2 regions of the Tumebacillus amylolyticus genome follow, and region 1 is predicted to be linked to the other one. Evidence: predicted binding sites of a transcription regulator. Region 1 holds the regulator's gene; the other holds the start of a gene.

Region 1 (4,173 bases):
GTTCCTTGGCGACGATGCCCTCCATCCCCTGCTCTTGCATGACGCGAAAAAGCGCCGTGCCCGACTCGTGGCTGTCCACCAGCTTCACGTTCGGGCCCGGCTCCAAGATGTCTGCGAGACGTTGCTGACGACGGGACAACGGCTCGTCCAACAACCACTTGCCGTCTGCGTACAGAATGTCCCAGACCATGTAGTACGCCGGACGGGTTCGGCTCAACGCCAACGCCTTGTCCGCGCTTTTGACCAAGTCCCGCTTGAGAGCGGCGGAAAAAGAAGGCTTGCCGTCCTCGCCGAACCCTACGATTTCTCCGTCCAGCACCACGGATTTCGAACGCACCTGCTCAGGAAGCACGGCTGTCAAATCCGGGTACTTCAATGTATGATCTCGCAACTTTCGATTCACGAGCCGCACGCCGCTCTCGTCCAGATAGGTGAGCATCCGCACGCCGTCCCACTTGATCTGGTACAGCCACTTGGGATCGTCGAACGGCTCGTCAACTTGCACCGGCTGCATCGGGACGACCGGCTCGATCATTCCTCCGCCGCCGCTTTGCGCCGACGACGTTTCGGTTTTTCTCCTCCGGCGGTGCCCGTCGTGGAACCCAAGACTGCGTGTAACACCGAGACGTTGTCTTGTTTCGAAGGAGTTGCTATTGCATCCACGGGGCCGGTGTCGTTGCCGCCGACGACCCTTTTTTCCGACTCTTCCGCAGATGTTGTGGGGCGCGAGGTGTTGAGGGATTGTTGCAGGGCTGCCATGAGGTCTTGAATTTGATCGCGTTGCGGCGCTTGGGCGGTGGTGATTTCTTGGCCCTCCACTTTCTGTTCGATCGCTTCCATCAACGCAACACGGTACTCATCGCGGTACTGCTCGGGATCGAACGTCGTCGCGAGGCTTTCGATCAACTGCTTGGCCACCCGCATCTCATTCTCATCCACCGTCCCGACAGCCGGGATCGCCGGCAATTGCGTCGTGGAGCGGACCTCCTCCGGGTAGTAGATCGACTCCATCACCAGCACGTTGTCGTACACCCGCAGCACCGCGAGCATCTGCGCCGAACGGATGATCACTTTCACCACCGCGATTCTCCCCGTATCCAACATCGCTTGGCGCAACAGGGCGTACGCTTTTCCACCCGTCTCTTCCGGCGCGAGATAGTAGCTTTTGTTAAAATAAATCGGGTCGATCTCCGTCAGCGAGACGAAGTTCAAAATGTCGATCGTCTTCGTGCGCTGAGGTGAGATTTTTTCCATGTCTTCCTCGCTCATGATCACGAACTGCCCCGACTGGTATTCGAAGCCTTTCACGACTTCCTTCCACTCGAGCTCTTCTTCACAGTGCGGGCAGGTCCGCACATTTTTGACCGGAGTTCCGCACTTTTCGTGGAGCATGCGGAATTTGATGTCTTTGTCCTCTGTTGCTGCGAACATCTTGATCGGGATGTTGACCAACCCGAAGGAGATCGAGCCTTTCCACATCGTGTGCATGTCGCCACTTCCTTTTCTCGCCGTGTCGATTTGCACGTAGTATGTGGAAAAAAAGAAAAAACCCCTCATGATTCCGCCATGAGGAGTTTTTTCCTAGTCAATATAATACGCAAGCGTCTGCAATTCGGTCGTCAAGTCGGCGTTGCGCACCGAGACGTGCGTCGGCACGCGCAACGACACCGGCGCGAAGTTGAGAATGCCCTTCACCCCGGCCTCCACCAGTCGGTCGGCGACTTTTTGCGCTTCGGTGGCCGGGACCGTGATGATTCCGATCAAAATGTCGCGCTCCCGCACCATCTGCTCCAACTCGTCCAACGGCTGGATGGTGAGGGTCCCCACCGACGTGCCGACTTTGTCCGGAGCGTTGTCAAAAATGGCGGCAATCGAGAGCTTCTCCTGCGTGAAACGGTTGTAGTTGGACAGCGCAATCCCCAAGTGACCCGCTCCGATCAACGCACAGTTCAGATGGCGGTCGATCTTGAGGATCTGCTTGATCTTCTCCACGAGGTAGTTGACTTCGTAGCCGATCCCCTTGCGTCCAAACTCACCGAAGTACGCGAGGTCCTTGCGGATCTGCGCCGGGTTCATGTCGAGTTTCTGACCCAGTTCGTAGGAGGAGACCGTGCGGATGTGCAACTCTTGCAGTTCCTGCAAATAACGGAGGTACACCGGCAGACGGCGTACGACCGCTTCGGATATTTTCGGCGTTTTCAACAGGTTCTCCCTCCCAACTTCCTCACAACTCCCGCACAATGTGTTACGAGGAGAGTTTGTTCAGATTCTTGGTCGAATAAAACGCCATCAATTTTCGCTTGACGCGGCACAGCGCGTTATCGACCGCTTTGGTCGTCGTGCCCATCTCGTCGGCGATTTCCTTGTAGGTGTTCTGGTTGACGTAGAGGGTCAGCACGTGGAACTCAAATTCCGACAGCGAGTCGGACAGTTCCTTGCGCAACTCTTTCACTTGTTCGCGCACGAGAAATACATATTCAGGATCGCTCGCCAGCGGACCCGGCAAGGTGTCCATGAGCGTACGGTCTGCATCTTCCTCATACATCGGTCGGTTGAGGGAGAGGTAATAGTTCAAAGGTTGGTGCTTCAAACGCATCGCCGTCTTGATCGCGGTGATCAACTGACGGGTGATGCAGATCTCCGCAAAGGCACGGAACGGAATTTGCCGTTCCAATTGGAAGTCGCGGATCGCTTTGTAGAGGCCGATCATGCCTTCTTGAATCAAATCTTCGTTGTCAGCGCCCGCCATAAAATACGAGCGTGCTTTCATTCGTACCATCGGGTAAAACTTCTGCAGGATTTCCTCCACCGCGTCCGAGTCGCCTGTCTGGGCACGCAGTACGGTATGTTCCACAGTATCCTCATCGCTCACTTTGGGGACGGACATCATCTTCTGGTTTTTTTCGATTGCCGTTAACACTGCGATCACCTCGGACACAAGCTTTTAAAAACTCCTATGCCCTCATCCTATCGTTTTTTCTGCAACCCCGTCAAACACCCAAATTCGCCAATTTGACGAAATTAGCTTCGTTTTCTACCCCTCGATACATCTCATTCGACATTGCTGAACATTCGATGAAAATTCCGAAAACAATGTCGATTTTTGTCGAATAATAGAAAAAGAGAGTGCGTAAAGCCCCTCTCTTTATAAGTTTCAAGATTCAATCTGTTAGCGGAGTCTTTAACCAGTTATAAACGGTCTTCAGCACTTCGCGTTCTGTCCCGTTGTATACCCAAGGCCCCGGCAACGAGCGGATAAAATGTCGTCCGTAGCGGGACTCGGTGATGCGGCGGTCGTACACGACGATGGCCCCGCGGTCTCGCTTGGTGCGGATCAGGCGGCCGAAGCCTTGTTTGAAGCGGATGATCGCTTGCGGGACGCTGTACTCCATGAAGGAATTGCGGCCTTCGCGCTCCATTTTCTCCGTGCGGGCTTCGACGACCGGCTGGTTCGGCGGCCAGAACGGGAGACGGGCAATCACCAGCAGAGACAAGTCTTCGCCGGGGATGTCCACCCCTTCCCAGAACGAGTTGGCACCGAACAGCACCGCTTTGGGATGGCGTTGGAATTCCTGCACCAAGCGATGTCGCGAAGTGGAATCGACACCGTGAGCGAGGACGGTGATGCCGTGTTCGGCCAGCATCGGTTTGACTTTGTGATAGGTTTCGCGCAACATGCGATGCGACGTAAACAGCACGAGCGCACGCCCTTGCGACACGCGGGCGAGGTTTGTCAGCGACTCGGCGAACGATGTCGTGAACACGTCCTCGGCGACCCCTTTCACCGGCAAACAATCGGTGGGGACGCAGAGCAGCGCTTGTTTTTTATAAAGGAAGGGCGAGTCGACTTGCAACGAGAGCAGTCTCCCCTGTTCCTGTGATTCGTAGAGGCCGAGTTGGTGGATCGCATACTTGAAATCTTGGTTGATCGTAAGCGTTGCCGATGCGAGGACGACGCTTTCCTTTTTGGAAAAAAGGTGTGCGTTCAAAAGCGGCCCCACGTCGATCGGTGCCGAGTAGAGGAACACAACCGGTCGCATCGATTTGTCGTCCGCTTCCATCCAGAGCACAGACGATTCGCTGCCGACGGAGCGCAGGAAGTACGCGAGGTCTTGCCAGCCTTGGTCGAGTTCCTTGACTTGGCCGCTGATGTCGGTGAAAGTCCCTGCGAAC
Region 2 (4,173 bases), on a different contig from region 1:
CCCATATGTTGTTACAGGAGACGAGTTCTAATACAGGATAATCCAAAAATCCGTGCAAGTCGAGTCCGTTTTGTGCATAACGTGAAGAAAAAGTGGAGGTGGTACCCAACATGATCACGCCCCGCAAAGTGTGGCATCCCTATGTAAGTCCCTTTGACCCCTGTCCGCCGATGCGTTGCAAAGTCTACGAGACCCCTCAAAACATCTACCTCCAAGTGCAACCGCCGAACCTGCAACAGTTCGATCCGATGACTGCGCTCAAAGCCGGAACGCTCTGGCCCGTCTACTATAATTCCTACGACGGACGACCGAAGATCGAGGAGGAGAGCAAGAAATGAGTGAGCACAACAAATTGCCCGAGTCCTACTACCGCCTGCTCCACGACCTTCAGGCGGTCGATTTCGTGCTCGTCGAACTCACCCTCTACCTGAACACCCACCCCGACGACGCAGCGGCCGTCGAGCAATTCAACGTCTACGCCGCCAAGAAACAGCACCTCAAAGCCCAGTTCGATGCGGAATTCGGACCTCTCCAACAGTTCGGCAACTCGCCGGTCGGCGTGCCGTTCACTTGGAAAGAAGCTCCGTGGCCGTGGCAAGTCTAGAACTCAGGAGGCGAATCTGACGTGTGGATCTACGAAAAAAAGCTCCAATACCCGGTGCGAGTCTCCAAGTGCGACCCTCGAATGGCGAAATTTCTGACAGAACAATACGGCGGCCCGGACGGCGAACTGTCTGCAGCCCTGCGATACTTAAACCAACGCTACACCGTGCCGAGTAAAGTCATCGGCGTCCTCAACGACATCGGCACGGAAGAATTCGCCCATCTGGAAATGATCGCGACGATGATCTACAAATTGACCAAGGACGCGACGCCGGAACAGATGGTGGAAGCTGGCCTTGGCGATCATTACGTCAACCATGACAAGGCGCTGTACTACCAAAACGCCTCCGGTGTACCCTGGACGGCTGCGTATATCCAAGCGAAGGGCGACCCGATCGCCGACCTCTACGAAGACATCGCCGCCGAGGAAAAAGCCCGCGCCACCTACCAATGGCTGATCGACATCACCGACGACGTGGACATCAAAGACTCGCTGAAATTCCTTCGTGAGCGTGAAATTATTCACTCCCTGCGCTTCCGGGAGTGCGTGGAAATTCTCAAGGAAGAGCAAGACCGCAAGAAAATCTTTTAGCCCTCGCAAAAAAGAGCACTCGTCCGCTATTGCGAACGAGTGCTTTTTTTCAAAGCATAGACGACCAGCGCCGCTCCCAACACGAGCAGCACGTCCTTGCCGACGTCGACGATCCCGACAGGCGTGGCTTCGGTCGGGCCGAAGCAGCCGCACCCATACGGCATAATTGTACCCCATTTCGAGATCATGACGCCTGTGAACAGCAACGAAAGCAAGCCGATGCCAAGCCCGGCCCAGAAAGCGGTCGGCTTGAACAGCATCGCCGCGCCGAGGACGAACTCCACGAGCGGCAATGTGACCGCCAACGGTTTGATCAGCCCTTCCGGCAGCAGGTCGTAGGACTTCAAAACCAAGCCAAACGAGTAGACATCCAAGATCTTCGTGACCGCGGAGTAGAGAAAAATCCCCCCGAGCACCACTTGAACGGCGAGGATGAACCAATACCAGAGCCCGCGAGACTTACTGGGCGCTGGCGAAAAATTCGCTGTAGACCGATGGGTCGCGTTGTCCGTCAATGCGAGAGACCTCCTTGCCGTCCTTGAAGTGAATCAGCGTCGGGGTGCCTTTGATCGCGTATTGCGTCCACGCGTCGTGCTGGCCCTCAATGTTGACCGGGAACATCGGTTTGCCCATTTTGTCCGCGAGCGGGACGAGGAACGGCGAGACGATTTTGCAATGTTCACAGCTCGGTTGGTAGTAATACGCGTAAAAATCGTCCTTGGCGCTGACTTTGGTCGCCAACTGCTGGAGCGTGACTTCCTTGCTGTACAAGTTCGTGGTGGCGACTTGCGTGTTGTCAAAATTGTCGGACAGGAAGGTCGCAGCCACGATGAGCGCAAGCACGACGACGATGGAACCGAAGATCCACGGCAGGCGGCTTTTGCGCTTTTGGTCCTGTGCATGTTTGAGTTGTTTTTGTACGCGTTTTTCGAGATTGCTCGGTTTTTTGCTCATAAGCGTCCTCCCAGTGGCGTTGTTTGTACGTGGAGTACATAACGCTCTTTCTCTGAACATATGTCTTATTTGTTCGACATTTCCTGCGGGACATCCTGCTTGTGAAACTCTTCACAAAGTTGTCACCCCAAGGGGCGATCCCCCGATTGTTTTGCGAGATCGTCAGGGAGTATCCTGAGGGCAGAACCACCGAATGAGAAGGGATGTGACCGGAATGGACCTGATTTTCAGCCGTATTCTGACCGGAACCACGCTTGGATTTCATATCTTTTTTGCCACGCTCGGCGTCGGCATTCCCGTGTTGATCAGCCTCGCCGAATTCATCGGCCTGCGCAAGCGCGACCCTGAGTACCTCCTGCTCGCCAAACGCTGGGCGAAGGGGTTTACGATCCTCGTCGCCGTCGGCGTTGTCACCGGAACTTGCATCGGGTTGCAGATCAATTTGCTCTGGCCGAACTTTATGAAACTGGCGGGCGAGGTCATCTCGCTGCCGTTTATGATGGAAGCGTTCGCGTTTTTCCTCGAAGCGATTTTCCTTGGCATTTATCTGTATACGTGGGGGCGATTCAAGAACCCTTGGATTCACTGGTCGTTTTCGTTGCCCGTTATCGTAGGGTCTTCGTTGTCGGCAGCCCTGATCTCGACGGTCAATGCGTTTATGAACGCGCCGGCCGGGTTCAAGTTGGTGGACGGCAAGTTGACGGAGATCGACCCGATGGCGGCCATTCTCAATCCGGCGACGCCGAGCAAACTGTTCCATGTGCTCTCCTCGGCGTACTTCATGACCGCCTGCGCGTTGGCGGCGCTGACCGCGTTCTACCTGCTGTTTCGCAACCGCCGTCTCACCTATTACAAAAAAGCGCTCGGCCTCACCCTGTCCGTCGCGCTTCTCGGCGGGATTCTGACGGCGGTGGCGGGAGACGTGTCCGCGAAGTTCATGGCGGCGTACAACCCCGAGAAATTGGCGGCGGCAGAGGCGCTTTTTGAAACGGAAAAAGGAGCCCCGTTGCTCGTCGGAGGCTTGGTGGATGCAGAGAAGCAGACCGTTTCGTACAAAATCGAACTGCCCAAAATGCTCTCGTTCCTCGCGTTTGGGAATTTCAATTCAGAAGTGCGCGGTCTGAACGCATTTCCCAAAGAATACCAACCGCCCGTGTTCATCCACTACATGTTTCAAATCATGGTGGCGTCCGGCGTGTACGGAATCGCGGTGTCGGCGCTGTACCTGTTCGCTTCTTGGCGTCGATGGAAGCTCGCGACGTCGAAGTTGTTGCTCTGGCCGATCTTCCTGCTGGGTCCGATTGCGATTGCGGGGATGGAGCTCGGGTGGATCTTTACGGAGATCGGTCGAAAGCCGTGGATCATCTACGGCGTGATGAAGTTGGAAGACGCGGTAACGACGATGACGGGGATTCGCGGGTACTTCCTCGCGTTCCTCGGATTGTATCTCTTCATTGGGATTGCGACGATTTGGGTCATGGTGCGCTTCTTCCGCAAGCGTCCGGTCGATCGTGATCCGTACTACCTCGAAATTCACAGCGACGGAGGTGTGCCGCGATGAGCAAGCCGGAGATGGCGATATCGATTCTGTGGATGTTTCTGTTCTGCTACATCATCCTCGCTTCCATTGAATTCGGGTCCGGCTTCCTGCTGTTCTGGGCACGAGTTCGCAAGTGGCCGCATGAAGCGGAGGAGATGATCGAGAGGTATCTGTCCCCGTTCTGGGAAGTGACCAACGTTTTTTTGATCGCGTTTATCGTCGGGTTGGTCGGGTTCTTCCCGTCGGCGGCGTACTATTATGGAACGGTCTTGCTGTTGCCGGGGTCGATTGCCCTGATTCTGTTGGTGTTGAAAGGGACGTTTTTCGCGTACTGTCACTACGCCAAAGTCCGGCATTGGGCGTACTACTTGCTGCAAGGGCTGGCAGGTCTGCTCTTGCCGATGGTGCTCGTCTCGTTGATTCCCGTGTCGGAGGGCGGCTTCGTGACGGAGGTGGACGGCAAGTTGGTGCTGCTGTTCGAGAA

What was found. Region 1 encodes Rex, which represses fermentation and respiration genes when NADH is low (regulators of the CRP and FNR family bind a similar motif). Its sites were predicted from a motif close to TTGTGAAATATTTCACAA; they were not measured.
Region 2: the regulator Rex is predicted to act here: its motif matches at 2,249-2,266, upstream of JJB07_RS07530 (cytochrome ubiquinol oxidase subunit I).

What each region holds. Positions count from the first base shown of each region.
Region 1 covers NZ_JAEQNB010000006.1:134,793-138,965, reverse strand. The annotation lists gene JJB07_RS18375 (ATP-dependent DNA ligase) at 1-535, opposite strand, end outside; gene ku (non-homologous end joining protein Ku) at 532-1,488, opposite strand; gene JJB07_RS18365 (redox-sensing transcriptional repressor Rex) at 1,582-2,202, opposite strand; gene sigH (RNA polymerase sporulation sigma factor SigH) at 2,246-2,938, opposite strand; gene dinG (ATP-dependent DNA helicase DinG) at 3,162-4,173, opposite strand, start outside.
Region 2 covers NZ_JAEQNB010000002.1:126,217-130,389, forward strand. The annotation lists gene JJB07_RS07505 (spore coat associated protein CotJA) at 111-338, shown strand; gene JJB07_RS07510 (spore coat protein CotJB) at 335-604, shown strand; gene JJB07_RS07515 (manganese catalase family protein) at 626-1,195, shown strand; gene JJB07_RS07520 (MauE/DoxX family redox-associated membrane protein) at 1,222-1,710, opposite strand; gene JJB07_RS07525 (thioredoxin family protein) at 1,655-2,149, opposite strand; gene JJB07_RS07530 (cytochrome ubiquinol oxidase subunit I) at 2,364-3,710, shown strand; gene JJB07_RS07535 (cytochrome d ubiquinol oxidase subunit II) at 3,707-4,173, shown strand, end outside.